DNA from 3 places in the Oricola thermophila genome. Region 2 is predicted to be linked to each of the others. Evidence: riboswitches for the same ligand, from Rfam matches in the RefSeq annotation. Region 2 holds a riboswitch; each other region holds the start of a gene.
The links. A riboswitch is a leader RNA that binds a small molecule or an ion and turns the genes downstream of it on or off. The one in region 2 is predicted to bind cobalamin.

Region 1 (9,934 bases), 1.2 Mb from region 2:
CCGGCAGGCGCAGCCCGCCAAGCGACACCAGGAGCCCCGCGACAAGGCCTATGACGAGCGGATTGCGCACCAGCCGGACGAGCGCGCCGGCCATCACCTGCAGCGGATGCCCCTCTTCTCCCTTCGCACGCTCGGCCAGCACGAGCAGCAGCGGCACGACGAACACGTTCTCGACGAACATGTTGAGCGCCAGGACGGTGCCCGCAATCGGGGGGAAGGTCAGCAACATGATCGGGAAGCCGACGAAACCGCTGTTCGGACAGGACATGCCCATCGCGGAGATCGCGGCCGTCATGCGTTCATGGCCCAGAAGCTTCCGCACGGCGAGATAGCCGACCAGAACCATGACAATCGTGCCGCCCAGATAGGCGGCGATATAGGCGGGGTTGGCGATCTCGGCCACCGGCTTCTGCGCCAGCGCCCGGAACAGCAGCATCGGCAGCGCCAGATTGAGGACGTAGCGACCGAGGGAACGCATGTCGGCGGCGGCAAACGGTCCGAAGCGCGTGGCGATATACCCGATCGCGATAGTGATGTAGATCGGACCGGTTACGGAGAAGACATCAAGCAATTGCGGTCACACGGGAAAGGGACGAGTTTTTGCGACGTGTGTACATGGCATCCGGCAGCGGTTCCAGAGCGAAATTCGCGTTGACGCATCGTCAATCCGGCGGTCCGCGATGACCGCATTCGGCATCCATGCCGGCCTGTTCGCGCTGGCATTCCTGGCCGGTTCAGTCCTGCCCGCGCAGTCGGAGCTCGGGCTGGCAGCCCTGCTTGCCGCTGGCGATCATGCGGCCTGGACGCTGCTTGCGACGGCCAGTCTCGGGAACACGCTTGGCGCGGTCGTCAACTGGGTCCTCGGCCGCGGTATAGACCGGCTGCACGACCGGAAATGGTTCCCGGCGAGCGAGGCGCAGCTGGAGCGCGCCGCACGATGGTATTCCCGCTGGGGCCGATGGAGCCTGCTGCTGAGCTGGATGCCCGTCGGCGGCGACGCCCTGACCGTCGTCGCCGGCGTACTGCGCGAGCCCCTGCCCTCCTTCCTGGCCCTGGTGGCGATTGCCAAGACGGCGCGCTACCTCGTCGTGGCGGCATTCGTCCTGAGCTGGTTCTGAACGCGGCCCGTTCCTCCCGCTCCGGTCAGAGAATGCGCGGCATCAGCCGCTTCAGGAGCGCAAGGGAGTTGCCATATGGCGGATATTTCAGGGCCGGATCGGGCCATGTCGACCGCCTGACGACGGCGCGATGGTGGGAAAAGGTATCGAAGCCGGCCTTGCCGTGATAGGCGCCCATGCCACTGTCACCGACGCCGCCGAAAGGCAGGTCCAGGTTGAGAAGCTGGGCGAAAATGTCGTTGATCGCCGCCCCGCCGGAGGACACGGTTTCCAGTACCCTGTCCGCCAGATTCCCGTCTCGCGTGAAGACATAAAGGGCGAGCGGTTTCGGGCGGCGCTGCAATGCCGCGAGTTCAGCATCGAGATCGTCCCAGGCAAGGACCGGCAGGATCGGGCCGAAAATCTCGTCGGCCATGACAGGATCATCCCATGTCACACCGGTGACGACCGTCGGCGCAATGTAGCGGCGATCACGGTCGGCCTCGCCGCCCGCAACGATTTCGCCGCGTCCGAGAAATCCTGCCAGCCGGTCGAAATGATGCTCGTTGACGATACGGGCATAGTCGGGGCTGGCAGCCGGGTCGCTGCCGTAGAAGCCGGTGATCGCAGCCTTCAACGCATCGAGAAACCGCTGTTCGATCGCCCTTTCGACAAGGATGAAATCGGGGGCGATGCAGGTCTGCCCCGCGTTGAAGTACTTGCCCCAGGCGATCCGCTTCGCCGCCGTCCCGATATCCGCGTCGGCGGCGACGATGCACGGGTTCTTGCCCCCCAGCTCCAGCGTGACGGGCGTCAGGTTTTCGGCTGCCGCCGTCATGACGATCCTGCCGATGCCCGTGCCTCCGGTGAAGAAGATGTAGTCGAAGTCCTGACCGAGCAGTGTCCGTGTCGGCCCGACACCGCCCTCCACCACGGTCATGACCTCGTTGCCGAAGGATTCCGCGATCATCCGGGCGATCAGGGCGGATGTCGCCGGCGCGTGCTCGGAAGGCTTGATGACAACGCAGTTCCCGGCAGCAAGTGCAGCGACAGCGGGCGCAAGCACGAGTTGCAAGGGATAGTTCCACGGGCCGATGACGAGCACGGAGCCATACGGCTCCGGAACGATGCGGCTCGATCCGGGAAACAGGAGCCAGGGCGTGCGGACGCGCTTCGGCCTTGCCCAGCGGCCCAGCCTTTTCAGTGCCGTGTCGATCTCCACGAGCACCACGCCGATCTCGCTTGTATAGGCCTCCGCCGCCGGGCGGCCGAGATCGAGACGCAAAGCCTCCAGGATGTCAGCCTCCCGCTGCACGAGGAGATCGCGCAGGGTGCGGAGCTGGCGCCTGCGGAATTCAAGGTCGCGGGTCGCCCCGGTCCGGAAAAATCGCCGCTGCATTTCGGCCACCCCTTCCGGGGCGACAGGTCCACGACCGGTTGTCAGTTCGCCGTTGCCGTTCATAGGTTGTCCCTTGCGAAAGATGTCGGTTCGCCAACCGGACAATAGCGCAGTATTGCGATCGAGGCGCGGATTGCATGTTGACAAACGCGCATACATCAATATTTCTTGAATTATGGATAAATCACAGGCTATCGACGCGCTACATGCGCTTGCACAGGAAACGCGGCTCGACGTGTTCAGGCTGCTCGTCAGGCAGGGAGAAGCCGGCATGGCCGCGGGCGAAATCTCCGAGTTCCTGGGCGTGAAGCAGAACACCATGTCCGCCAATCTCGCCGTCCTGTCGCGCGCGGGGCTCGTACGCAGCGAGCGCGAAGGCCGGGTGATCCGCTATTTCGCGGATTTCGAGGGAATGCGGAACCTGCTGGCCTTCCTGATGGAGGACTGCTGCGGCGGGAACCCCGACCTCTGCAAACCCGTTCTCGATGAAATCGCATGCGCGTGTTGAAGGAATTTCCCGATGGCCGGTGACAGCTACAACGTCCTGTTTCCTTGCACCGGCAATTCGACGCGCCCGATCCTGCGTGAAGCCATTCTCAACCGCATTTCCATTTTCACCTGCCGGCCCATTTCCTCCATCGAAAGCCTGGCGCCGCGAAAGCGGCTGGACGACATCGGGCAAACCAACTGAACCAGGCGGGTACTTGGCACCATATCATGAAAAACATCCTTGTCCTCTGCACCGCAAATTCGGCCCGTTCGATCCTCGGCGAGGCAATCCTGAACAAGCTCGGCGGAGGGCGGATCACCGCCCATTCGGCCGGTTCCGCGCCCCGGGGCACGCCCAATCCCGACGGCATCGCACTGTTGCAGGAATACGGACATGACACGTCGGCGCTTCGCTCGAAGTCATGGGACGAGTTCGCCGGCGCGGACGCGCCGAAAATGGATATCGTCATAACCGTTTGCGACAACGCGGCCGGAGAATCCTGCCCGATCTGGCCGGGCGCCCCGGTGCGGGCACATTGGGGCATTCCCGATCCGGCCGGCAGGGGCGAGACGGTGGAGGAACGCCGCGCCGCCTTTGCCGAGACCTACCGCCTGCTGGAAGCGCGCATCCGCGCGCTCATGGACCTGCCATTCGAAGACATGGCACCAGATGAGCTGAAGATGGAACTCGACCGGATCGGCGCAATGGACGGAGCAACCGAACTGGCCGCCGCCCGGGCAGCGAAGTAGACGAAACAGAAGACCCCCATGGACTGGAAAGACGACAAGAGCCTGCCCAACGTGGCGGGCGACCTGCTGCACGACATCGACCACGCGCAGCTGTTCGACGTCGCGCCCTCGACGCACCAGCCGCGCGTCCTGATGCTCTACGGCTCGTTGCGGGAGCGGTCCTACAGCCGCTTCCTCACCTACGAGGCGGCGCGCCTTCTCGACCGCTTCGGTGCCGAGGTGCGCATCTTCCATGCCGACGGGCTTCCCCTGCCCGACGACCGCTCCGCCGACCATCCCAAGGTGCAGGAACTGCGCGAACTGTCTCTGTGGTCGGAAGCGCAGGTGTGGTGCACGCCCGAACGCCATGGCGCGATGACGGCCGTCATGAAGGCGCAGATCGACTGGCTGCCGCTGTCGCCGATCGGCGGCATACGCCCGACCCAGGGCCGCACGCTGGCGCTGATGCAGGTCTGCGGCGGCTCGCAGAGCTTCAACGCCGTCAACCAGATGCGCGTTCTCGGGCGCTGGATGCGGATGATCACAATTCCCAACCAGTCCTCCGTCGCCAAGGCGTGGCTGGAATTCGACGACAACGGGCGCATGAAGCCGTCGGCCTACTACAACCGGGTCGTGGACGTGATGGAGGAACTGGTGAAGTTCACCCTGCTGACGCGCGACCGTTCCGCCTATCTGACCGACCGGTACTCGGAACGGGTCGAGAGCGCAGAGGAAGTCCACAAGCGCGTCAGCCTGCGAAAAATCTGACCGTGTCGGCACGGCGGCAAAATTCGCCGCAAGGGCGATTGTGCGCCGCCCCGCATTTCTCTAGGATTTGACTCGCGGGTTCCAGGACGGCCAAGCCGTCCGGATTAAAAGGGAACACGGTAGGGACGACCCAAGGAGGGGCCTGATCCGTGACTGCCCTCGCAACTGTGAGCGCGAGCCGCGTCCACTATGCCACTGGGGAGACCTGGGAAGGCGGACGACGGTGTTGAAGCGCGAGTCAGGAGACCTGCCCGCTTGACGTCAAACCGGCGGTGCCGAACGGCACCGTCTCCAGATGCACGATGGGTGCAGAAAGGAAAGACCATGCATATCGAACCCGGCGTCGTCGACGGCGCCAAGATCGTCCTCAGCTACGCGACCGCAGCCGCTTCCTTCGGGCTTGCAGGCAAGATGGCACTCGACACCATCCGCAATGACGGTGGCATCGTTTCGCTTGCCGCGCGCAGCGTCGCGACGACCGCGCTCGTCTTCGGCTTCTTCGAGATCCTGCCGCATTATCCGGTCGGCGTCTCGGAGGTGCATTTCATCCTCGGCTCGACGCTGTTCCTGATCTTCGGAGCGGGCCCCGCCGCGCTGGGTCTTGCGCTCGGCCTGCTGGCGCAGGGGCTGTTCTTCGCCCCGTTCGATCTGCCGCAATACGGAATCAACGTCACGACGCTGCTGGTACCGCTCTACGCGATGAGCCTGCTGGCGAAACGGATCATCCCCGCGAAGACGGCCTACAAGGACGTGAAATACACGCAGGCACTGGCGCTCTCGACGTCCTACCAGACGGGAATCGTCGCCTGGGTCGCGTTCTGGGCGTTCTACGGCCACGGCTTCGCCGCGGAAAACCTGGCGCAGGTCGCCTCCTTCGGCGCCGCCTACATGAGCGTCATCATTCTCGAGCCGATCGTCGATCTCGCGGTTCTGACAATCCCCAAGAATGCCGACCGCCTCACCGACAACCTGATATTCCAGAACAGGCTGCACCGCGCCGCCGCCTGACCGGGCGAACGGAAGACAAGATCATTTGCGCCCGCCGGTCTTGCCGGCGGGCGTTTTTCATTGCGGTTCCGCGTTGCCGGTGCGAACCAGAATGCGCTGGTAGAACCGGCCGATCGCCAGCAGCGAGATACCGAGCCCCATGAAGGAGAATGCACGCAACGCGCCGGCCAGCGCGGTCATGTCGAGGAGAAACACCTTGCAGACGGTGAGCGCGATCACGACCGCGGATGCTACACGCAGGGGCAGCGACCTCAGGCCAAGCCCGGCGGCAAGGACGACGGCGCCCAGAACCAGCCACACGGCCGAGTAGGTCCAGAACTCCATGTCGGACGTACTCCTGAAGAGGCCGATGCGCTCGCCCTGGAAGGCATGGCGCGTCATCAGGGTGAAGTAGGCGAAGGCCAGCAGCCCGGCAAGAAGCGCATAGGAAAGCGTGTACCATCTCGGTCGCACAGGCCGCGCCAGCAGCGCGACCACGGCGGCAAGCACTGCCGTCACAAGGTAGGCCGGCAGAAGCATGTTGAGCACCGCTCCCTCGCCGACGCTGTCGCCCGTCAGCAAGGGGTTGAACACGAGCAGCAGGCCGAGCGCGGACATCGCGGCACCGAAACCGCCGGCAACCAGCGACGCCAGGTCGAAGACCCTCGCCCGGGTGAAGCGCGCAACGCGCTGCAGCCCGATGGAAAAGCCCAGGGCGGCAATCGTCTGCACCGCCATGTCGGCCAGCCGGAAGTGCCCGCCGATGATGTCGCCGCCATTGATCCAGTGACGCAGTTCCAGCCCGACGAAGAAGGCCAGAAGCGCCAGGCCGATCGCGGTGACGATGGAGCCGGTTCGCGCCGCGCCGGCACGACGCAGTATCTCGCCGCCGAGCAGCACCGCCGCGGCGGGCAAGCCGACGATGACGACCAGCCGGTTGAGGAACGGCGTCGTGCCTATCGCCTCGCCGGGGAACGGAGCACTCGCCCACAGCCCGAGCGCGGCGAGCAGGCTTGCCGCAATGGCAAGATACGGCAAGGCCGCCAGCGGCCGCGCGCGATAAACCCACGCAATGCCCGCGGCGGTCAGTGCAAAGCCGAAAGGCATCCAGGTGGCGGACAGGGAGACTCCCAGGCCGAACGAAAGCAAGGCGATCGCGGCGACCGCGAATGCGGCCGGCGCGGGCGCCGACCAGTCGCCCGGCCTCGCCCGCGTGAACAGTTCGGCCAGCAGCACGAGCAACAGCGCGATGGCTATCGAGGCCGTGCCGAACAGCAGGTCGGTCTCGAAGGGCGAAATGCGCAGATAGGCGATGACCGGGGTGAATACCGCGATCACGGACCCTGCGACGGCCAGGTTTCCGGCCATGCGCGGCGCCGTTGCCGCGGCACGGCGCGCGGCACCCATGGCGAGTGCAGCAACCGGCACCGCGAGGAAGGCGATCGCGCCGACATAGGCGCCGATATCGGCGGGCATGAACGCATCGCCGCCCTCGCCGTCGAGGATCAACCCCGGATAATGAACCAGCGGCAGGTCGATTGCGGCGGCTCCGGCGAGCACGACGAGGGACGCCGCGCCCGAGGCGACGGACAGTGCCGGCCAGATACCGGCAGCAACCACGATGATCGCGCCGACCGCCAGGCCGGCGGGCAATGCCGGGAAACCGGCATTCACGAGGCAATGCTCCGCATAGACGAGCGCGATCAGCACGAAGGAAACCACGCCCGGCCGGTCCCAGGGCCTGTCCTGCAGCGGAACGGGCCGCTCGGACTTTTCCCAGCCGAATGTCGCCGCGAATAACGCGGCGAGGCACGCCAGCAGGATCGCGCCCGCCCACGGCACCGCCGGATCATCCACCGCGGCAATGAGGAAAGCCCAGAGACAGCCGCCGACAACACCGCCAACCGCCAACCACAACCAGTCGCGTATGCGCGAAACCGCCATCACCGATGCAGTCACGACGAGCGTGTGCAGCGCCAGCGCGACCGGGTTCGGATCGCCGGAGGAAACCAGGGACGGCGCGCCGTAAGCACCGAGCAGGCCTATCGCGGCCAGTTTCGGCCCGTGTATCGAGGACAGGAGAAGGCTGGCAATGCCGATGACCGTCAGGCCAAGGAAGGCCACACCGGGACCGACGAAATGGTAGAGCGCATGGGCGGCATAGAGCGTGCCGAAGGCGCCGATCGCTCCTGCCCCGGTCAGGATGCCGGGAACGTCCGCCTTGTGAAACACCGGAAGATCGAGCTCGCGGTCGCGCCGACGCAGCCATTCGCCCGCGGCGAACAGGGCCGCCGAGAACAACGTGCCTGCCGCGATACGGGCACCGGGACCGAGCAGGCCCGCCTCTATCGAGTAACGGACGAGGAACAACGCGCCCAACGCGATGGCTATGCCGCCGAGGATGACGGACCAGCTGGCGCCAACGAGCTTCTCGAAATCGGCCGCGCTGCGGCGTTTCTGTTTCGCGGACGGCAATGGCGGCGGCGTTGCGGGCGTCGACTTCCGGTCGGATTCGCCCGACGCGCGCATTGCAACCGGCTCGGCATCCGGCGTCGGCGTCCTGCCGGCGGATGCCCGGTCAGAAGCTTTCGGGCCGACCGGCGGCGGCGACGCAGCCGGCGGGCCGGACGGAGCCGGCCCCATGTCCACTCCCGCCCGCACGAGGGCCGCCCGCAACGCCTTCGTCTCGGCTTCCAGCTTGCCGATTCTGCGGGAAATGCCCGTCATGACGACCAGCACAACCAAGACGGCAATCACGACTACCGCTTCCATGTTCTCGCTCCCGTATTACCGACACACCAACAGATCCGGGAAAATGACCGGCAGCCGTCGCCCGCAAATGCTTGATCGTCCGGCATCCATGCCCCCGTTCTTCGCCGCCGCCCTGCATAAGGGCGTCCGCCGGGATTGTTGATAGCAAAATGCAACCATAACCTTTCCGGAATGCAGGTTCCTGTCCCGAATTCCTTTCGTTTCGCATGCATCTGCGCCGGGCCGGTTCAGCGAAATTGAACGCCGGATCAGAACATTGCGCTTGGCTCGACACGTTTCGCGGAATATTGCTCGGCATCCCCGACCGAGCGGAGCCGCCATGACCACCACAGACCGTTCCCCCTCGCGAAGCGACTTTCCCTGGCTCATCATCGCCAGCGGCTGCGTGATCGCGGCGCTCACCTTCGGGCCGCGCTCGGCAATGGGCTTCTTCCAGCTACCCATGCTGGCCGATACCGGCTGGTCGCGCTCGGACTTCGGGCTTGCCATGGCGATCCAGAACCTGATGTGGGGCCTCGGCCAGCCGCTTTTCGGCGCGCTGGCGGACCGCAAGGGCACCTGGCGGGTGCTGGCGCTTTCCGCGGCTCTCTATGCCGCCGGGCTGCTGCTGATGGCCATGCCGCAGAGCGTGTGGTTCCTGCACCTTGGCGGCGGGCTGCTCGTCGGCCTCGGCATCGCTGCCGGTTCCTTCGGCATCATCCTGTCCGCCTTCGCCCGAAACGTGACGCCGGAGCAGCGTTCCTTCGCCTTCGGCATGGGAACGGCGGCCGGATCTGCCGGCATGTTCCTGTTCGCGCCCTTCAGCCAGATACTGATCGATGCGCTGGGCTGGCAGGACTCGCTGCTGATCATGTCGGCGATGATGCTCGTCATCCCGGTGCTGGCGGTGCCGCTGCGTGGCAACTCGCAGTCCGGCACGCAGAAGCAGACCGACATCGACCAGTCGATCGGCGCCGCGCTGCGCGAGGCCTTCGGCCATCACAGCTACCTGCTGCTGACCGCCGGATTCTTCGTCTGCGGCTTCCAGGTCGCCTTCATCACCGCGCATTTTCCCGCCTATATCGGCGACATCGGCATCGACGCGCGCTTTGCGGTCATGGGCATCGCCCTGATCGGCTTCTTCAACATCATCGGATCGCTCGCCTCCGGCGTGATCGGGCAGAAATACTCGAAGCCGATCTTCCTGGCGCTGATCTATATCGGCCGGTCCGTCGCCGTGACGGCCTTCCTGCTGCTGCCGCAGACGGGAACCAGCGTGATCGTGTTTTCCGCCGTCATGGGGCTTCTCTGGCTGTCGACGGTCCCGCCGACCAATGCCCTCGTCGCCATCATGTTCGGTACGCGCTATCTCGGCATGCTCGGCGGCATCGTGTTCCTGTCGCACCAGGTCGGCTCGTTCCTGGGCGTCTGGCTCGGCGGCTACCTGTACGACATCTTCGGCACCTACGACCCTGTCTGGTGGCTCGGCGTCGCGCTCGGCCTGTTCGCCGCCGTCGTGCACTGGCCGATTCGGGAGAAGCCCGTCGCCCGGCCGGCGCTGAGCGCGGCTGAATAGCGCGCCCGCCTATTCCTGCGCCGGCACCGCGAAGATCGCACAGGTCTCGGTGCCGAAGGCCATGACGCGGCCGAGTCCGTCGATAACGCGGCATTCGGACACGCCGGTGGTGCGGCCCCGGCTGACGACCGTTGCCTC
Region 2 (9,934 bases):
CACGACGTGCTGCTGATGCTCGACGAGGTGATCACGGGTTACGGACGCACCGGCGAATGGTTCGCCGCCCAGTCCATGAACATCAAGCCGGATACGATCACCACTGCCAAGGGGCTGACATCGGGCTACCAGCCGCTGTCGGCGCTGCTCGTCGGAGACCGGATCGCCAGCACGCTGGTGGAAAAGGGAGGCGAGTTCTATCACGGCTACACCTATTCCGGACATCCGGTGGCCTGCGCCGTGGCGCTGAAGAACCTGGAGATCATCGAGCGCGAGGGCCTGATCGGGCGCGTGCGCGACGAGACCGGACCCTATCTGCACGAAGCCCTGCAGGCGGGACTCGGCGACCATCCGATGGTCGGCGAGATCCGGACCTTCGGCCTGCTTGCGGCGATCGAGGTGGTGAAGGACCGGGACACGCGCGAGCGCTTCCAGCCCGAAGGCTCGGCGCCGGTCGTCATCCGCGATCACGCGATCGCCAACGGCCTGATGATGCGTGCCGTCATGGACACGATGATCATGTCGCCACCGCTGATCTGGACGAAGGAAACCATCGACATGGCCGTGGACAGGATCCGAAAGGCCTTCGACACGGCGGAGAAGGAACTGCGCCAGGGGCGCCGCTAGAAGGGGGCGTCAGCCGAACAGCTCGGCAAGGCGCTGCTGTTCCTCCTCGTCGAAGGCGAGCTGCTCGCGATTGTGCTCGACCCGGTTGCGCTTCAGCACGCGCTCGGCGGCCTTGTCGAGATCGTCGCATGTTTCCTTCGCGGGAAGGGCCATCAGCTCCTCGCCGATCTTGCGGGCATATTTTTCGGCGATGGCGACATGGACCGCCTCGTGTTCGCGTGCGTAGGCGGAGAGGAACTTCCAGGCGGTGCGCAGTTCGGGATCGGTGGAGGCGCGGGTTCGCCAGCGCGGCAAGGTCACGTTCGCCTCGATGCGGAATTTCGCATCGCGGAAGCGGCACTTGCCGTCACTCTTGTCATAGGAGATGGCGACCGGAACGAACTTTATGGCTGCGGAGGCGAGGGCGTGGCCCTTCAGCGGACCCTTCTCGGCGATCTCGCGATCGAGATCGGCGCCGGTTGTGCCGTTGATGTTGTAATAGGTCGTGGTGATGCGCGGCGCGGTCGATGCGCAGGCGGCCAGGCCGAGCGCGGCGGCGAAAAGAGCGATATGCGTCCAGTGGCGCTTTTGCATGAGTGTGCGGGCCCGGCGGATTTCCTCACTTCATATTCTCGTAGGCCCATATGACGGCGAGTGCCAGTCCCAATTCCTGCCGGGAGCGGTGCCGGGGCATGGCGAGGGCCGGAACGGGCCGTTTTCCGTGCCGGCGCGGGCGCGCAAGGAACGGACGGATTCCGTATTACCCCTGCGTCAGGCGAAAATCGGCATTGTTAATTGAAAAAACTGCGAAATTTAGGTTTGCTTAATGTCTCACTAACCTCGTGGTAACTCCTCCCGCCTATTGTCCATCGCGAGGCGAGCGAGACAACGCCTCCATCTCCGGAGAAGGTACTGCGTACCGGAGTTCGAATTATCCGTCGCTTTTCATGGCGGGCTCCAGTTTCCGGCACAGCCGGAGAACCGCAAGCAGCGCCCGCGCTGCCTGCGGTTTTGGCGTTTGCGGCGCCGTCAGGCGCAATACGGCTTTCCCAAAGGCGATACATGCGGTAGCGGATGGCTCATGTCGAAGGCCATCATGCTGCAGGGAACCGGCTCGGATGTGGGCAAGACCGTGCTCGTCGCGGGCTTGTGCCGGCTGCTCGCCAACCGCGGCCTGACCGTCAGGCCGTTCAAGCCCCAGAACATGTCGAACAATGCCGCGGTCGCCGACGATGGCGGCGAGATCGGCCGGGCGCAATGGCTGCAGGCGCTTGCCTGCCGCACCGCGCCAACGGTGCACATGAACCCGGTCCTGCTCAAGCCGCAAAGCGAGAGCGGCAGCCAGGTCGTGATGCACGGAAAGGTGCGGGGGCAGGCGGGCGGCCGCGACTACCAGAAAATGAAGCCGGACCTGCTGGCCGGCGTGATGGAGAGCTACCGGAGGCTCAGCGCCGAGGCGGACATCGTGGTGGTCGAGGGCGCGGGATCGCCGGCCGAGATCAACCTGCGCGAGGGCGATATTGCCAATATGGGCTTTGCCACGCGGGCGAAGGTTCCGGTGCTCCTGGTCGGCGACATCGACCGCGGCGGCGTGATCGCCTCCCTGGTCGGCACGCACGCCGTGCTCGACGAGACCGACCGTGCGGCGGTGCATGGCTTCATCATCAACAAGTTTCGCGGCGACGTCAGCCTGTTCGACGACGGGCTGGCGGCGATCACGCGTTTCACCGGCTGGCGGTCATTTGGCGTCCTGCCCTGGCTCGGGGACGCGGCGCGGCTGCCGGCGGAGGATTCGGTCGTGCTCGAACGGCTGGCTGCAGGGCAGGACGGCGGGGTCAGGATCGCCGTACCGATGCCGGACCGGATCGCCAATTTTGACGATCTCGACCCGCTGGCGCAGGAGGAGGGGGTGGAGATCGTGTTCGTGAGGCCCGGAGAACGCCTTCCCGAGGATGCGGTGGCGATCGTCATACCCGGTTCCAAATCGACGATTTCCGATCTCGTCCGGTTCCGCGAGAATGGCTGGGACCGCCAGATCCGCGCTCACGTGGCGCGCGGCGGCCATGTCGTCGGTATCTGCGGCGGCTACCAGATGCTGGGCCGCACCGTGCGCGATCCGCTGGGGATCGAGGGCGGCCCGCGCGAGACCGAGGGGCTCGGCCTGCTCGACACCGAGACCGAAATGGCGCCGGAAAAGCGTTTGGAGAACGTGACCGCGCATTCGCCCGTCTTTGGCGTCGACGTGTCCGGATACGAAATTCACCTTGGCGTCACCCGCGGGCCGGACTGCGCCCGACCGGCGCTTGTCGCCGGCGGTGTGCCCGACGGGGCGGTGGCCGTCGGCGGCCGGGTGTTCGGCACCTATCTGCACGGCCTGTTCGACAGCGGGGCGTTTCGTGCGGCCTGGCTGCAGAGCATCGGCGCAGAGTCGTCCGGGAGCGACCATCGCGCAGCCGTCGATGCTGCGCTGGACGCGATCGCCGAGGACATGCAGCGCCATGTCGATATCGAAGGGTTGCTGGAAGTCGCCGGCAAAGCGGGCTAGGCGATGCCGCGGTTCGTGTCTTCCGTCAGCGTCTCAGCACCCGGCTTCGGATTCCGCGGAACGGTGGGCAGGCCGTTGAACTCGCATGTGTTGCGACCGGCGTCCTTGGCCCGGTAGAGCGCGAAGTCCGCACTCCGGTATACGGACGGATAGGCCGCGCCGCGAGGGTAAAGGGCGCCGCCGAGAGACGCGGTGACGCGGATGACGCGGCCCTCGTAGTGACTCGTGCATTCCTCCAGCGCGGACCGGATGCGCTCGGCAGCCCTGACTGCGCCGCTCGCACCGGCGCCGATCAGCAGCACAGCGAATTCCTCGCCGCCAAGCCGCGCCACGTAGTCGCGCTCGAACACGTTGCCCGCAATGCAGACACTCACCATGCGCAGAACGTGATCGCCGGCGGCGTGACCATAGGTGTCGTTGATCGACTTGAAATGATCGATGTCGATGATGATCAGCGCATCTTCGGGGGAGGCGTCATCGCCGGAATCCCGGGCGCGACCGGCAATGATCTCCTCGAACGCGGCCCGGTTGAGAAGGCCGGTCAGGGAGTCGTGGCGTGCCATGTCCTTCAACTGCTCATTGAAGGATACCATGCGAAGCGACATGCGGAAGAACAGTGCAACGATCGGCGCGGACACCAGTATGGCAATGCCGAAGGCGAATGCCCTGACGGACGGCCCGTATGTCTTCGCCAGATCGGGAAAAAAGACCGCAAAAAGCGGGTCGGTCAGGATGACCGCGATGAAAGCGATCACGAGGCACCAAGCGATCGACCTGCGAATCGCTTCCGCCACGCTACGCACTATGAAGATGCGCTCGAGCATATCTGCCAGTCTGGGGTTTCGACTGAGCATTCTTACGCGCTCAACGCCAGATTGCGTACAGCCGAATGCCGTTCCGAAGAGAATCGTATAGGATGTGGTTAAGGTTCGGTGTTGCCGTCCCTTATCCGCACAGGGTTTTAAAACGCGTTAACGCGATTGACTTCCGTCGCCGGCCAAGCCTATGCCTGAGGCGTCATGGTTCCCGTGCCGCGACAACGGCCGGGACGAAAAGGGAATGTGACGGGCGGACCCAACCAGGGCGCCCAAATCACGGCCGACCCCGCGACTGTAGAATGGCGCGGCACCGCAGCTCCGGACGACACGGAGCGCCACTGGAGACATCCGGGAAGGCAGGTGCCGGACGAACGCCATGAGCCAGGAGACCTGCCATGACAGCGAGCCGATGGGGCGGGGTGCCCCCGAACGGACCGGATCTCGAGCCGGATGCGGCGTCAATCGAGAGACCCGGCATCTGAACGGGGCGACCGCCAAGCGAATGCAGGAGTCGTCCGATGCCAAGCGAAACCAGCCATCCCGCCGCGACGGGCGTGACGCTGATCCTCGGCGGCGCGCGATCCGGCAAGTCGGCATTCGGCGAGGGAATGATCGCCGCCAGCGGGCTGGAACCGGTCTATATTGCCACGGGGCAGGTGCATGACGAGGAAATGCGCGCGCGCATCGACCATCACAGGGCACGGCGCGGACCCGAATGGACGACCGTCGAGGAGCCGGACGACCTTGAAGGTGCGCTGGCGCGCGCGACCGGGCAGGAGCGGGCGGTGCTGGTCGACTGCCTGACGCTCTGGGTTACCAATCTCATGATGGCCGAAGCAGATATAGCGGCACGAAGCGCGAGGCTGTGCGCGGCGCTGAAAGACGCGAAGGGACCCGTGGTGCTGATCTCCAACGAGGTCGGACTCGGCATCGTGCCCGACAACAGGATGGCGCGCGAATTCCGCGATCATGCCGGACGCCTGCACCAGGATGTCGCCGGCGTTGCAGACACGGTCTATTTCGTTGCGGCAGGATTGCCGCTGAAGATGAAGGGATAACACATGCAGTCCAAGATTCCCGCCACCGTCATCACCGGCTTTCTCGGCGCCGGCAAGACGACGATGATCCGCAACCTGCTGGAGAACGCGCAGGGGCGCAGGATCGCGCTCATCATCAACGAGTTCGGCGATCTCGGCGTCGATGGCGAGGTACTGAAGGGATGCGGAATCGAGAGCTGCGGCGAGGAGGACATCGTCGAGCTCAACAATGGCTGCATATGCTGCACGGTGGCAGACGATTTCATTCCGACGATGGAACGGTTGCTGGAGCGCGAGGAGCGGCCGGATCACATCGTGATCGAGACGTCGGGGCTGGCACTGCCGCAACCGCTGGTGGCGGCCTTCAACTGGCCGGGCATCAAGACGGCCGTGACGGTGGACGGCGTTGTCACCGTGGTCGACGCGGCGGCTGTGGCGGAAGGCCGCTTCGCCGACGATCACGACCGGCTGGAGGCGCAGCGCGCCGCCGACGAGGCGCTGGACCACGAAAGCCCACTGGAGGAACTGTTCGAGGACCAGATCCGCGCCGCGGACATGGTGGTGCTGAACAAGGCGGACCTGATCGACGCGGCGCGACTGGAGGCGGTGCGCAACAATGTCGCCGGGCAGACCGACCGGCCGCTGAAGATCGTCCACTCCACCCACGGGCGGTTGCCGGCGGACGTGCTGCTCGGGCTGGATTCGGCGACCGAGGACCAGATCGCGCTGCGCAAGTCGCACCACGAGATGGAGCATGAGAACGGTGAGGACCACGATCACCACCACGACGAGTTCGAGAGCTTCGTCGCGGAGACGGGCGCGATTGCGGACACCGACGGTTTCGTCGCCGGGCTCAAGGACATCATCGCGCGGCACGACGTGCTGCGACTGAAGGGTTTCTGCGACGTGCCCGGCAAGCCGATGCGACTGGTGGTGCAGGCCGTCGGCCAGCGCATCGAGACCTATTTCGACCGGCCGTGGCGGTCGGACGAGACGCGCACGACCCGGCTGGTAGTGATCGGCATGCACGACATCGATCAAGCTGCCATCCGCGAGGCGATCGCGGCGGCGTCCCGCTGAGCCGATGGCGGAACCGGTGTCAGAAAATCGCGTGGGCGACGTACATGATTATGGCGGCGACGATCCAGTAGCCGGCCTCGATTGCAATCACGGCGCCGGGCTTCTTCGTGAACATGCCGCCGGAGGCGGCGAGCACGCAGAACGCGGCGAAGGCGAGGACAAGGACCAGAAGGCCGCCGCCGGACAGGGCCACGCCGACGAACCAGGCCAGAAGCAGGAGGCCGACGAACTGGGCCGCCATCGCGCCGAATGGCATGGATTGGGCGGTGCCGAGCTCGATACCGTGGCCCGAGGCCCACGTCCTGCCGAACAGCATCGGCGAGTACCAGAGCCAGCCGGCAAGAAACGCGACAACCGCACCTGCGATGACTGCGAGCCAGCTGACGCCCATCGAGATTTCTTCCATTTTCCCTCTCTATTCAACCCCTTGGTTGAATCAACGCTTAGTCCGGGTATCGTGCGCCAGCAACTCACAAACACGTTACCTGACAGCGGGAGATGAACTGATGCACCTGCTGCTGGCACAGAAGGGGACGGTATCGGACGGTGACGGCGAGGCGATCGATCTCGGCCAGACGCCCGGCGACATCTGCTTCCTTTCGGCTGCGGACACGGAACTGGCAAGCCTTGCCGGTGCGTATCGGGGCGAGGGGCCGTCGCTGCGGCTGGTCAACCTGCTTCAACTGAAACATCCCATGTCCGTCGACACATGGGTGGAGCGAACGGGCCGGCACGCAAAGCTCATTGTCATCCGGATTCTCGGCGGGGCCGGATACTGGCCCTACGGGCTGGAGGCGATCCACGCCGCCGCGGCGGAGCACGGCATCCGGCTTGCCGTTCTGCCGGGCGACGACAAGCCCGATCCGGGCCTTGCCGCCTTCTGCACACTGCCGACCGAGACCTGTGACAGGCTGTGGCGTTTCCTGGTCGAAGGCGGAGCGGAGAATGCGCGCGGCTTTCTCGACGCCTGCGGCGACGTGCTGGCTGGACGCGAGATCGAGGGCGCGGCGGCGCCGCTGCTGAAGGCGGGGGTGTTCGGCACCCCGACAGAGGGCGCGGCCGGTACCGCGGCAATCGTGTTCTACCGGGCGCTGCTGCAATCCGGACAGATGGCGCCGGTGGAGGCGCTGGCCAGGGCGCTCTCCAAGCGCGGTCTCGGCGTGCTGCCGGTTTTCGTGTCCAGCCTGAAGGACCCGGTTTCCGCGGCAACGGTGGAGGCGCTGTTCGACAAGCACCAGCCGGACGTGGCGATCAACCTCACCGGCTTCGCGGTGTCCGCGCCCGGCGCGAACCGCACGCCCACCGTGCTGGAGAAGGGCGGAGCGGTCGTGCTGCAGGCGGTCCTTGCCGGTTCGCCGCGGGAGGCCTGGGATGCTTCCCCGCAGGGCCTCAACGCGCGCGACCTCGCCATGAACGTGGCACTGCCGGAAGTCGACGGCCGGGTGCTGTCGCGGGCAATCTCGTTCAAGAGCGCGAACGCGTGGGACGAGGCGACCGAGTGCAACGTCGTGGCGCACGAGCCGGTGGGCGACCGGACGGAATTCGTGGCCGAGCTGGCGGCGCGATGGGTGCGGCTGAGGCGCAAGCCGGTCGCGGACAGACGGGTCGCCATCGTCCTCGCCAACTACCCGAACCGGGACGGCCGGCTGGCCAACGGGGTTGGGCTGGACACGCCCGCCGGCACCGTCGAGGTGCTGCGCGCGATGGCAAGGGAGGGATTCCCGGTCGGCGAGATTCCTGCCGATGGCGACGCATTGATCGAGCACATGAAGAAGGGACCGACCAATGCGGCTTCGGATGCGCGCGAAATCCGCGAAGCCATTTCCCTGAATCAATACAGGGACTTCCTCGCGACGCTTCCGAAAGCGATTCAGGAGCAGGTCGCGGAACGCTGGGGGGCGCCGGAGAACGATCCGTTCTTTCGCGACGGCGTGTTCGCGCTGCCGCTGTCGCGATTCGGCGATACGCTGGTCGGCATCCAGCCGGCGCGCGGCTACAACATCGATCCGAAGGAAAGCTACCACTCGCCGGACCTGGTGCCGCCGCATGGCTACATCGCCTTCTACGCTTACATGCGAACGGTGGCGGAGGTGGATGCGGTCGTCCACATGGGCAAGCACGGCAACCTGGAATGGCTGCCCGGCAAGGCGCTGGCGCTGTCGGAGACCTGCTGGCCGGAGGCGGTGTTCGGCCCGTTGCCGCATGTCTATCCGTTCATCGTCAACGATCCGGGCGAGGGTACGCAGGCCAAGCGCCGCACCAGCGCCGTCATCATCGATCACCTGACGCCGCCACTGACACGAGCGGAAAGCTACGGGCCGCTGAAGGATCTCGAGGCGCTGGTCGATGAGTATTACGAGGCGTCGGGCGGCGATCCGCGCCGGCTCAAGGTGCTCAAGAGGAGGATTCTCGACCTCGTGCGCGACATCGGACTCGACCATGACGCGGGGATCGCGGAGGACGACGAAACCGATGCCGCGCTGGAAAAGCTGGATGCCTATCTGTGCGACCTGAAGGAAATGCAGATCCGAGACGGGCTGCATATTTTTGGGCTCGCGCCGGAGGGGCGGCTGCTGACCGATCTCGTCACCGCGCTGGCGCGGGTGCCGCGCGGCCTCGGCGATGGCGCGGACAACAGCCTGCAACGGGCGATTGCCGACGATCTCTCGCTGGGTTTCGACCCGCTCGATTGTGCCATGGGCGAGACGTGGAACGGGCCGAGGCCGGAGATGCTCCGGGCGGTTTCCGCCGACCCGTGGCGGACGGCTGGCGACACGGTGGAGCGGATCGAGCTGCTGGCGGCTCAACTCGTCGGCGGCGAGGCGGAATGCCCGTCGGAGTGGGCGCGCACGCGGACGGTTCTGGACGGGATCGACGCGGTATTGCGCCCGTCGGTGGAAGCCTGTGGCGAAGCGGAAATCGACGGGCTGATGGCGGCGCTGGGCGGACGGTTCGTCGAGCCGGGGCCGTCGGGCGCGCCGACGCGCGGACGCCCGGACGTGCTGCCGACGGGGCGCAACTTCTACTCCGTCGACAGCCGCGCCGTGCCGACCGAGACGGCTTGGGAACTGGGACGCAAATCGGCCGAACTGCTGGTCACGCGCCATGTGCAGGATCATGGCGAATGGCCCGTCTCGTTCGGGCTGACGGCATGGGGTACGTCGAACATGCGCACCGGCGGCGACGACATCGCCCAGGCGATGGCGCTGATCGGCGCGAAACCGGTCTGGGACGGCATCTCGCGCCGGGTGACCGGTTTCGAGATCATGCCGGTCGCCAAGCTGGGAAGGCCGCGTGTCGACGTGACGCTCAGGATCTCCGGCTTCTTCCGCGATGCTTTCCCCGAGCAGATCGCCCTGTTCGACCGGGCGGTGCGGGCGGTCGGCGCGCTGGAGGAAGACGAGACGGACAACCCGATCGCGGCGCGAATTCGCGCCGAGGCGGCTCGGTTGGTCGAACAGGGCGAGGACCCCGAGACAGCGGCGCGGCGGGCCGGCTACCGCGTTTTCGGTTCCAAGCCCGGTTCCTACGGGGCGGGGCTGCAGGCGCTGATCGACGAGAAGGGCTGGGCCGACAGGGCGGACCTGGCGGAGGCCTATCTCGTGTGGGGCGGCTATGCCTATGGCGCGCAGGCGGAGGGCAGCGCCGAGCGCGGGCTGTTCGAGGAACGGCTGAAAGGCATTCAGGCAGTGGTTCAGAACCAGGACAACCGCGAGCACGACCTGCTGGATTCCGACGACTACTACCAGTTCGAGGGCGGGATGACGGCTGCGGTCGAGACGCTGAAGGGCGAAATGCCGGTGGTCTATCACAATGACCATTCGCGGCCCGAACGCCCGGTGATCCGC
Region 3 (9,934 bases), 1.9 Mb from region 2:
CCGGATCCAGCTCGAAGCCTTGCGTGGGGTTGGCCGGGCGCGGCGCGGAAACCGTCTGGACCCGGGGTGCCGTGCGTACCGGCGGCGCGGCGCGCTTCGCCGGCCGGACAATCACCTTCTTCGCGTTCGAGCGTACCGAATTGCCCGTGATAGACCGCTGCGAGTTGAGCTGCATCACCCACGGGGCGGCGAGGTCGGGGCTGAGCACCACCGGCGGCTTGGAGCGGTAACGCTCCTGCGCGGTCGCGGGAAGGGCGAAAATGAAACAGGCGGCGATCGCCGCCAGAAGGCGTATCGGTTTCATCGGACGTACTCTCTACCAGGCGTCACCACAGCCGACATGACCTGTCAGCAGCTTTCACATCCGAGGATGACGCATCGGAACCACCCAATTATGAATCGTGAGCCGCTAAAAGGCCAATTCGGGCGTCAATCTGCTGTCAAGGTTACCACCGGGTTGCCACAGATGGTAAACGGGAAATGAACGACGAGGAGGCTACATCCGTGGACGGACTGACCGAAGGGCCGGACGGCAGGCTGCGTTGCGCCTGGCATGGCAATCTGGACGACTATCTCGCCTACCACGACAGGGAATGGGGCCGCCCGGTCGACGACGACATCCGGCTGTTCGAGAAGATCTGCCTGGAAGGCTTCCAGGCCGGCCTGTCCTGGCTCACCATCCTGCGCAAGCGCGAGAATTTCCGCGCTGCCTTCGCCGGTTTCGATTTCGAGGCGGTCGCCCGGTTCGGCGAGGCCGATATCGAACGACTGATGCAGGACGCCGGGATCGTCCGCCATCGCGGCAAGATCGCCTCCACGATCAACAACGCCCGGCGCGCACTGGAACTGCGCGACGAGTTCGGTTCGCTGGCTGCCTATTTCTGGTCGCACGAGCCGCCCGCCTCGGAACGGCCCGCCGTGATCGACTGGCCGACCCTGAAGGCGATGCCGACGACGCCGACATCCACCGCGATCTCGAACGATCTGAAAAAGCGCGGCTGGTCGTTCGTCGGGCCCACGACGGTCTATGCCTTCATGCAGGCGATGGGACTGGTCAACGACCATCTCGAAGGCTGTTGCTGCCGGGAAGAGGTCGAGGCGGCGCGCACGGCGTTCCGTCGGCCGGGACGGTGATGGCCGCCGGAAACATGGTTAACAAAATATTGCTGTAGATACCTGCATTCGCCATAGTATGCTGCCGGCCAAGGACGGAAATAATCCGCCATACAGGAGGCAGTCATGAATATCGCAACATTCGCAGGCGCCGCGATCGCGGCCTGCCTGCTCGCAATGCCCGCCAAAGCCGCGGCTTTCAGCCCGATATCGGTCGAGCCGGTCCGCGGCATGACCTCGCAGGACGGCGATACCGCAGTCCGGAAAGTCGGCTATCGCAACGGCGGATACGCGAAGTTCCACGGCGGCATCAGCTATACCGGCGAGTACGGGCTGAAATACGCGCCGAGCTACTGGCGCAAGCGCCATCACGGGCACGACGTGAACGTCAACATCTATGTCGAGCGGAGCAAGCGCCCCAAAAGCCGGCGAGGCGCGCAACCGCTGATCATTGAGCTGCCCCGCTAGGGGCCGGCTAGCCGCCCATCAGGTCAAGAAGATCCGGGCCGATAGCGCCCTCGATCTTCAGCAGCCTCCGCTTGGTCTCGGTTCCGCCCGGGGCCGAGAAGCCGGTCATTGTTCCCCCCGCCCCGACGACGCGGTGGCACGGCACGACGATGGGGAACGGATTGTTGCCGAGCGCCTGGCCGACCCGGCGAGACAGGGCGACATCGCCCAGTTCGCGCGCGATCTCGCCATAGGTGCGGATCTCGCCCGGCGCGATCCGCCGCGTCAGGTCGTAGACACTGCGCTCGAAATCGCCGACGCCGCCGAAATCGAGCGGCGCTTCCCCGAAACGGGCGTCCCCGCCGTCGGAAAGCTTCCGGATACCCGAAATCACCGTCGCGATCGCCTCCGGCGCCTCGGCGGCCTCGACCGCGCCAGCGGCGCGACGGCGAAGGCGAGCGAGCGTCCCGTCGTCATCGACTTCCGGAAAGCTGACGGCGACAATCCCGCCCGCGCCCCAGGCGATGCCGCAGCGGCCGAGGGCAGTGTCGAACAGCATGACGGAGGTTTCGCTCATGGCATCCCTTAACACGCTTCGCGCCTCCGGTGCATGTCCACGTGCCTCCGGCGGCAGCCGGTCAGTCCCTTCGGCCCCAGCGCTCCGCGAATAGGAGTTCGTCCAGCGGCAATCGCTGCCGCCAGCCCTTGATCGCGAGTTCCGGCTCCCGGTACAGCCGGTCGACATGACCGACGCACAGATAGGCGACGATCTCGACATGTGCCGGGATGGCGAGCAGCTCCTTCAGCTCGCTGTCGCGGTAGATGCTGACCCAGCCGACGCCGACGCCCTCGGCACGCGCCGCCAGCCACAGGTTCTGCACGGCGCAGGCGGTCGAATAGAGGTCCATCTGCGGATTGTGGGTGCGCCCCAGCACCACCTTCCCGCCCCGGGTCCGGTCGCAGGTCACGCAGATGTTGACCGGCGCCTTGAGAATGCCCTCGAGCTTGAGCGATCGATAGAGTTCCCGCCTCTCGCCCTCGAACATTTCCGCGGCCTCGTCATTTGCCGAACGGAACAGCTCGGCGACGCGTTCGCGTCGCGCGCGATCGCGTATCACGATGAAGTTCCACGGCTGCATGAAGCCGACCGAGGGCGCCCGATGGGCGGCTTCCAGCAACCGGCGCAGCAACGCATCGGAAAGTTCGTCGGACAGAAACTGGTCGCGCACGTCGCGGCGGGTTTCTATGGCGCGATAGACGGCCTGGCGGTCGGCTTCGGGAAAGGCACCGGCGGGCGCAGGATGAAGGTCTCGATCTTCGAGCATCGTTTGTTCCCCAACAACGCTTGATGCAACCGCACCGCCGTCCGCGCGGTGCGGTCCGATCCGCCTGGCCGGTCTTCTGACTCGGGTTCATCCGGTTCGCGCGGCCTTCCCGGCGCCGCCAGTGGCCGGGACGGCAAGCCGCCCCGATGCGCGTTCCGTCCCCCTCACAGCGTTGGGCACGTTCCCGGTTCGCACGGGATTCCCGATTCTCCCGCGATGCGGGCACCAGGCCGGTCCCATAGACCACAGGGCGCGCGGCCCGGCAAGCGGAGACGCGGCCTCGGATACGTCGTCGCGATGACGGCCGTCGTCTTGCGGCAAGTGGGCCGGTCTTGTAGGGAAGGCGCGACCCAGCATATCCCTGCCAGACAGGCCTTCCCATGTCCGACAAGAAACAGAAGAAACAGCAGAAACTGAAAGCGCGGCTGCCGCGCGGCTTCGTCGACCGTTCGCCGGCCGACATCCGCGCCACCGACGAGATGGTCGCCAAGATCAGGGCGGTCTACGAGCGCTACGGTTTCGATCCCGTGGAGACGCCGATCTTCGAATATACCGACTGCCTCGGCAAGTTCCTGCCCGACCAGGACCGCCCCAACGAGGGCGTGTTCTCGGTGCAGGACGACGACGAGCAGTGGATGAGCCTGCGCTACGACCTGACCGCGCCGCTGGCCCGTCACGTCGCCGAGAACATCAACACGATCCAGCTTCCCTACCGCACCTACCGGGCCGGATGGGTGTTCCGCAACGAGAAGCCGGGACCGGGCCGGTTCCGCCAGTTCATGCAGTTCGACGCCGACACGGTCGGCGCGCCGGGCATCCAGGCGGATGCCGAGATGTGCATGATGATGGCCGACACGATGGAGGCGCTGGGGATCGCCCGCGGCGACTACGTGATCCGTGTAAGTCATCGAGACTTGCTCGAAGGGCAGCTTGACGCCACATACGTCATAGACGGACTACAAAGGCTTCAAGCGCTAAGGAATGCCGACAAACGTGATCGTCTCGGTATCTCCGGCGTCTGGCAATTGAATGCTGAGGGCCGAAGGGACGAAAGCGGAGCATTCGTCGAAGGTGCGAAAATCGTCAATACAGCGAATACCGCCATCACTGCGACAATCAGCGCCTCATTTTCAGATATTTCGATTGATGACGATACCATTTCCATCAGGATCGATCCAAATGTAAGAGAGGTTATCGTTGAGGGAATTGGCGGCAGCCACAGTACGGACAACAATGAAATCATCATAGATGATTCCACTAGCTCTGTACGCATCCGAGCGACGGGCGACACTACAAAAATAAAGAAGGCCCAAAGTGAGCTACAACAGCTTCAGGGTCTGTTCGAGTCAGCAGGCTATGGCCCCGACCGTATCCGCATCGACCCCTCGGTCGTCCGCGGCCTCGAATACTACACCGGCCCGGTCTACGAGGCGGAACTCCTCTTCGACGTCACCAACGAGAAGGGCGAGACGGTGCAGTTCGGCTCGGTCGGCGGCGGCGGGCGCTATGACGGGCTGGTGAAACGCTTCACCGGGCAGGACGTGCCGGCGACCGGTTTCTCCATCGGCGTGTCGCGGCTGATGACGGCGCTCAAGAACCTCGGCAAGCTCGGCCGGGAGGAAATGGTCGCGCCGGTTCTCGTCACCGTCATGGACGGCGACACGGAGGCGCTCGGCCGCTACCAGAAGATGGTGCAGGACCTGCGCGCCGCCGGCATCCGTGCCGAGATGTACCAGGGCAACTGGAAGAAGTTCGGCAACCAGCTCAAATATGCCGACCGGCGCGGCTGCCCCATCGCGATCATCCAGGGTTCCGACGAGCGCGCCGCAGGCAAGCTGCAGGTCAAGGACATGATCGAAGGCCGCAGGCAGGCCGCCGCGATCGCCTCCAACGAGGAATATCGCGAGGCCCGGCCCGGCCAGTTCGAGATCGCGGAAACCGACCTGGTCGCCGAAGTCGCGAAACTCCTCGCCCACCAGGCCGAGGACCGGGCAAAGGACGGGAACTGACCCTTGAACGCCCTTCGCTCATTCTCGGCCCGTGCCGACATCGAGACCATCCTCGCCCAGCTGGGCGCGGAGCGGCTCGACGTGCCGGTGCTGCAGCCGGCCGACCCCTTCCTGGACACCGCCGGCGAGGAACTGCGCCGCCGCATCTTCCTGTCGGAAAGCGAGACCGGCGAAACCTTGTGCCTGAGGCCGGAATTCACCATTCCCGTCTGCCTGCACCATATCGGTGCCGGCGAATCCGCCCCGCGCCGCTACGGCTATGTCGGCACGGTGTTCCGGCAGCGCCGTGCGGGCGGCAACGAGTTCCTGCAGGCCGGGATCGAGGACATAGGCAATACGGACAGCGCCCCTGCCGACGCCCGCTCGCTGGCAGACGCCCTTGCCTTCCTGGAGGCGCTCGGCGTCAGTGCGCCGACCGTGACCACGCTGGGCGACCAGGCGGTATTCAACGCGGTCATTGCCGGCCTCGGTCTGCCGCAGGGCTGGGCGGTGCGGCTCAGCCACGCCTTCGGCGACCGCGCGACGCTCGACGCGACACTCGACGCGCTGGCCGTGCCACCGCCCCCGCCCGAAGTGCCGGCCGACATTCTCGAACCGTGCGAGGCGCGTGACCGCGCGGCACTCGTCAACGCACTGTCGATGCGGCTGCGTATCGCCGGGCTGGAAAACTCCGGCGGTCGCGACGCCGACGAAATCGCCGACCGGCTGATCGCCCGCTTCGACGCGGCAGAGATCGCGCCGGACGAGAAGGCGCTCGCCACGCTGCGCACCTTTCTCTCCATCAGCGCTCCGCTGAACGAGGCCGCCGGTGCGCTGGCCGGTTTCGCCGAGGCTGCCGGCCTCGATCTGTCCGATGCCATTGCCGCCTTCGGCGCCCGCGCGACGGAAATGGAAAAGGCTGGCGTCGATACCGCCGCCATTTCCTACGACGCCGCCTTCGGACGCGCGCTCGACTACTACACCGCGCTTGTCTACGAGATCGCCACGGCGGACGGCCTCGTGCTGGCCGGCGGCGGGCGTTACGACAGGCTGCTGACCATGCTCGGCGCGGGTAGCGACGTGCCGGGCGTCGGCTTCTCGGTCTGGCTCGACCGCGTTGCCGCGCTGACGGGAGGCGACGCATGAGCACCCGCATCACCATCGCCATTCCCTCCAAGGGCCGGCTGAAGGAAGAGGCGCTGAAGCGCATGGAGGCTGCCGGCTACGGCGTCGAGCCGCCGAAGGATGCGCGCACCTACCGCGCCGCCGTCGCCGGTCACCCGAATGTCGAGGTCGCCTTCCTGTCGGCCTCCGAAATCGCACGCGAACTCGGCAAGGGCTCAATCGATCTCGGGATCACAGGGGAGGACCTCGTACGCGAGGGCCTGCCGGACAGCGAAAACCGCGTGACACGCCTGGCGCAACTGGGCTTCGGCCATGCCGATGTCGTCGTCGCGGTGCCGGAACCCTGGTTCGACGTGGAGACCATGGCCGATCTTGGCCTCGTCGCCGCCGACTTCCGCCAGCGGCACGGACGGCGGCTGCGTATCGCCACGAAATACTGGCGCCTGACGCAGAAGCATTTCTCGCAGACGCACGGGATCCAGCTCTACCGCATCATCGAGAGCCTCGGCGCCACCGAGGGTGCCCCGGCGGCCGGCCAGGCCGACGTGATCGTCGACATCACGTCGACCGGTTCGACGCTGCGGGCAAACCACCTGAAAGTGCTGAAAGACGGCGTGATCCTGCAGTCGCAGGCCTGCCTGTTCGCGCCCACCCCCGGAACGGACGATCCGGATCGCCGTGAGACCGTCGCCGCGCTGGCCGGGGCGCTCGGCGCCTGAGACGAAAAAGCCGCGCGGGAAGAGGACAAACGGCGCGGCTCTCCCGTTCCGGAAGCGTATCAGCGGGCCGCTGCCCCGCCCTGCATCGACGCGGACAGGACCGCCGCGACCTCGGTCGACGACTTGCCGGATGCCTCGGCGATGGCGTTGAGCGTGTCCTCGGTCGAGGCCACGCTGAAACCCTTTTCCCGCAGGCTCTCGGCAAGTCCCTCGCCATCCTGTCCGAAGACGGGCGCGACGACGCTGATCGGCGCGTTCTGCATCGCCCTCACCATCGCGAATTCGGGCCGTCCGCCCGGCCCGCCGGTCGTGCCCGACGTCATTGCCGGCAATGCAAAGGCGACGCCGGCGACAAGCGAGACCGCCAGCGCGACCGCCATGGCGGGACGCTTGAAATAGTTGGCGAAGGGGCGCCAGTTCTTCCACAGATGCAGCACGAAGGGCAGGATCAGGACCATCGAAAGCCACTCGTGCATGGAGTGGAAATAGGCGGAGCCGAGATGGAAAAACAATGCGACGCCGGAAACCAGCGACACGACGAAAAGGCCGGTGATCAGGGGCGTGGCGTAGCGTGAAAGAAACGATGGCATGGAACTAACCTCTTGAATGTGCGGGCGGAAACTAGCGCCCCGTCCGATGCCGTGTCCCGTTACAAATAGGAAAGGTTGCGCGTGCCGCATGGCAGGCATTCAGCCGGAGAATGGCAATGAAAAAAGGCGGGGCTGAAGCCCCGCCGCTCATTCGGACGCCATGCGTCGGTCAGGCAAGGGCCGTCCTGGCCGTGCCGAGCTTTGCGTCGACGGACAGCGTTCCTGCCCCTGCAACAGCAAGCGACAGGAAGCCGCCGGCGATCGCCAGGTTCTTCATGAAGGAGATCATCTGCATCTGGTCTTCCGGCTGGAAATGGAAGACGAAGCCGGCAAAGACGCAGAATGCGGCCAGCAGCCAGGCCGCCTCGCGGGTGCGGAAGCCGACCAGTATGGCAAGTCCGGCCACGAGTTCGAAAATCGCGGCAGCCCAGGCAAGCAGCGTCGCCGCCGGCAGGCCCACGGATGCGATGTAGCCGGCAGTGCCGTCGATGGCGAAGAGCTTGCCCCAGCCGGACATGATGAAGATGACGGCAAGCAGGATGCGCGCCAGGAGAAGGGTGATTGCGTTGGACATTGTGCATTCCTCGATTGATGGTGGCCGCGGAACATATGCCCCCGCGGCAACACCGCAATCCGCCAATACCGCGACAGTTCGTTCACCAATCAAGAACGAACATTTCCTTCCCGTTCATCAAACCATGTTTTCCGGGCGCACGATGCGGTCGAACTCCTCCGCCGTGACATGGCCGCTGCGGATGGCCTCCTCGCGGAGCGTCGTGCCGTTCTTGTGCGCCGCCTTGGCGATGGCCGCCGCATTGTCGTAGCCGATCGACGGCGCCAGCGCCGTGACCAGCATCAGCGACCGGCTGACGAGATCGCCGATGCGCTCGCGGTTCGCCTCGATACCGGCGAGGCAGCGGTCGGTGAAGGAGACCATCGCGTCGGAGAGCAGGCGCACCGATTGCAGCACCGCGTCGGCAACGACCGGCTTGAACACGTTCAGCTCGAAATGGCCCTGGCTGGCAGCCATGTTCACCACGGTCTGGTTGCCGATGACGCGGGTGGCGACCATGGTCAGCGCCTCCGCCTGGGTCGGGTTGACCTTGCCTGGCATGATCGACGAACCCGGCTCGTTCTCCGGCAGGATCAGCTCGCCGAGGCCGGAGCGCGGACCGGAACCGAGGAAGCGGATGTCGTTGGCGATCTTGAACAGGTCGCCTGCCAGCGCCGCCAGCGCGCCGTGGAAAGCGGCAAGCGCGCCATGGCTCGCCAGCGCCTCGAACTTGTTCTCCGCGGTGCGGAACGGCAGGCCGGTGATGCGGGCGACATTGTCGGCGAAGAGTTCGGCGAAGCCCTCCGGCGCGTTGAGGCCGGTGCCGACGGCGGTGCCACCCTGGGCGAGCGCATGAACGTCGCCCAGCGCGCCCTCGATGCGGGCCAGCCCCAGCTCGAGCGCAGCACGGTACCCGGAAAACTCCTGGCCCAGCGTCAGCGGCGTGGCGTCCTGCGTGTGGGTGCGGCCGATCTTCACGATATCGGCAAATTCCTTCTCCTTGGCCTCCGCCGCCGCCATCATGTGGTTGAGCGCCGGGATCAGCCGCTCCGCCGTCTCCACTGCAACCGCGATGTGCATGGCTGTCGGGAAGGTGTCGTTGGAGGACTGGCTGGCATTGACGTGGTCGTTCGGGTGGACCGGGTCCTTCGACCCGATCGTGCCGCCGAGCAACTCGATGGCCCGGTTGGCGATCACCTCGTTGGCGTTCATGTTGCTCTGCGTACCCGAACCGGTCTGCCAGACCGAAAGCGGGAAGTGATCGTCCAGCCTGCCCTCGATCACCTCGGTCGCCGCCTCGACAATTGCCGCCGCGCGCCGCGCGTCAAGCTTGCCGAGATCGCGGTTGGCGAGCGCGGCAGCCTTCTTGACGATGCCGAGCGCGCGGATCAGCGGCAGCGGCATCGTCTCCGTGCCGATCGGAAAGTTCATCAGCGAGCGCCCGGTCTGCGCGCCCCAGTAACGGTCGGCCGGAACCTCGACCTCGCCCATCGTGTCGGTTTCGATACGCATGTTCTCGCTCATGTCGGTCTCCTTTGCCCGTTATGGCATGCACCGCTTCGGTTCATCGCCGCAAGGGACAGGCCGCCACGGCTTGCATGACGCGCCGCCGTCGCTAGATAGATGGCGGGCCGGGCACCGCACCGGCCTTCCCACCGCGACCAATCCCGAAGGACATTCCATGCCCGGCAAGACCCTCGCCGATTTCCCGATCACGAAACGCTGGCCTGCGCGCAATCCCGAAAACATCCAGCTCTACTCCTTTCCCACGCCGAACGGCGTCAAGGCGTCGATCATGCTGGAGGAGACCGGCCTGCCCTACGACGCCCACACGGTGAAGCTGTCGGAAACGACGACGCCCGAGTTCCTGTCGCTCAATCCGAACAACAAAATCCCCGCGATCATCGATCCCGACGGCCCCGGAGGCGAGCCCTTCCCGCTGTGGGAGTCGGGCGCCATCCTGATCTATCTGGCCGAGAAGACCGGCAGGTTCCTTCCGAAGGATCCGGCACGCCGCCACGAGACCATCCAGTGGCTGATGTTCCAGATGGGCGGTGTCGGCCCGATGTTCGGC

Region 1: linked by a shared signal. The riboswitch ahead of HTY61_RS08430 (energy-coupling factor ABC transporter permease) and the one ahead of cobU (bifunctional adenosylcobinamide kinase/adenosylcobinamide-phosphate guanylyltransferase) in region 2 are both predicted to bind cobalamin.
Region 3: linked by a shared signal. The riboswitch ahead of bluB (5,6-dimethylbenzimidazole synthase) and the one ahead of cobU (bifunctional adenosylcobinamide kinase/adenosylcobinamide-phosphate guanylyltransferase) in region 2 are both predicted to bind cobalamin.

The regions. Positions count from the first base shown of each region.
Region 1 covers NZ_CP054836.1:1,728,387-1,738,320, forward strand. The annotation lists gene HTY61_RS08395 (AEC family transporter) at 1-571, opposite strand, end outside; gene HTY61_RS08400 (YqaA family protein) at 681-1,118, shown strand; gene HTY61_RS08405 (aldehyde dehydrogenase) at 1,144-2,496, opposite strand; gene HTY61_RS08410 (ArsR/SmtB family transcription factor) at 2,672-3,004, shown strand; gene HTY61_RS08415 (hypothetical protein) at 3,017-3,187, shown strand; gene HTY61_RS08420 (arsenate reductase ArsC) at 3,214-3,735, shown strand; gene arsH (arsenical resistance protein ArsH) at 3,754-4,482, shown strand; cobalamin riboswitch at 4,542-4,751, shown strand; gene HTY61_RS08430 (energy-coupling factor ABC transporter permease) at 4,807-5,490, shown strand; gene HTY61_RS08435 (DUF2339 domain-containing protein) at 5,548-8,241, opposite strand; gene HTY61_RS08440 (MFS transporter) at 8,561-9,796, shown strand; gene HTY61_RS08445 (PaaI family thioesterase) at 9,806-9,934, opposite strand, start outside.
Region 2 covers NZ_CP054836.1:512,021-521,954, forward strand. The annotation lists gene HTY61_RS02345 (aspartate aminotransferase family protein) at 1-627, shown strand, start outside; gene HTY61_RS02350 (DUF922 domain-containing protein) at 637-1,200, opposite strand; gene HTY61_RS02355 (cobyric acid synthase) at 1,688-3,151, shown strand; gene HTY61_RS02360 (GGDEF domain-containing protein) at 3,148-4,005, opposite strand; cobalamin riboswitch at 4,155-4,381, shown strand; gene cobU (bifunctional adenosylcobinamide kinase/adenosylcobinamide-phosphate guanylyltransferase) at 4,488-5,027, shown strand; gene cobW (cobalamin biosynthesis protein CobW) at 5,031-6,086, shown strand; gene HTY61_RS02375 (DUF1761 domain-containing protein) at 6,106-6,492, opposite strand; gene cobN (cobaltochelatase subunit CobN) at 6,593-9,934, shown strand, end outside.
Region 3 covers NZ_CP054836.1:2,613,177-2,623,110, forward strand. The annotation lists gene HTY61_RS12560 (L,D-transpeptidase) at 1-304, opposite strand, end outside; gene HTY61_RS12565 (DNA-3-methyladenine glycosylase I) at 481-1,134, shown strand; gene HTY61_RS12570 (hypothetical protein) at 1,240-1,581, shown strand; gene HTY61_RS12575 (methylated-DNA--[protein]-cysteine S-methyltransferase) at 1,589-2,137, opposite strand; gene bluB (5,6-dimethylbenzimidazole synthase) at 2,199-2,885, opposite strand; cobalamin riboswitch at 2,935-3,130, opposite strand; gene hisS (histidine--tRNA ligase) at 3,266-4,894, shown strand; gene HTY61_RS12590 (ATP phosphoribosyltransferase regulatory subunit) at 4,898-6,019, shown strand; gene hisG (ATP phosphoribosyltransferase) at 6,016-6,717, shown strand; gene HTY61_RS12600 (DUF4405 domain-containing protein) at 6,777-7,307, opposite strand; gene HTY61_RS12605 (DoxX family protein) at 7,477-7,881, opposite strand; gene fumC (class II fumarate hydratase) at 7,999-9,384, opposite strand; gene HTY61_RS12615 (glutathione binding-like protein) at 9,542-9,934, shown strand, end outside.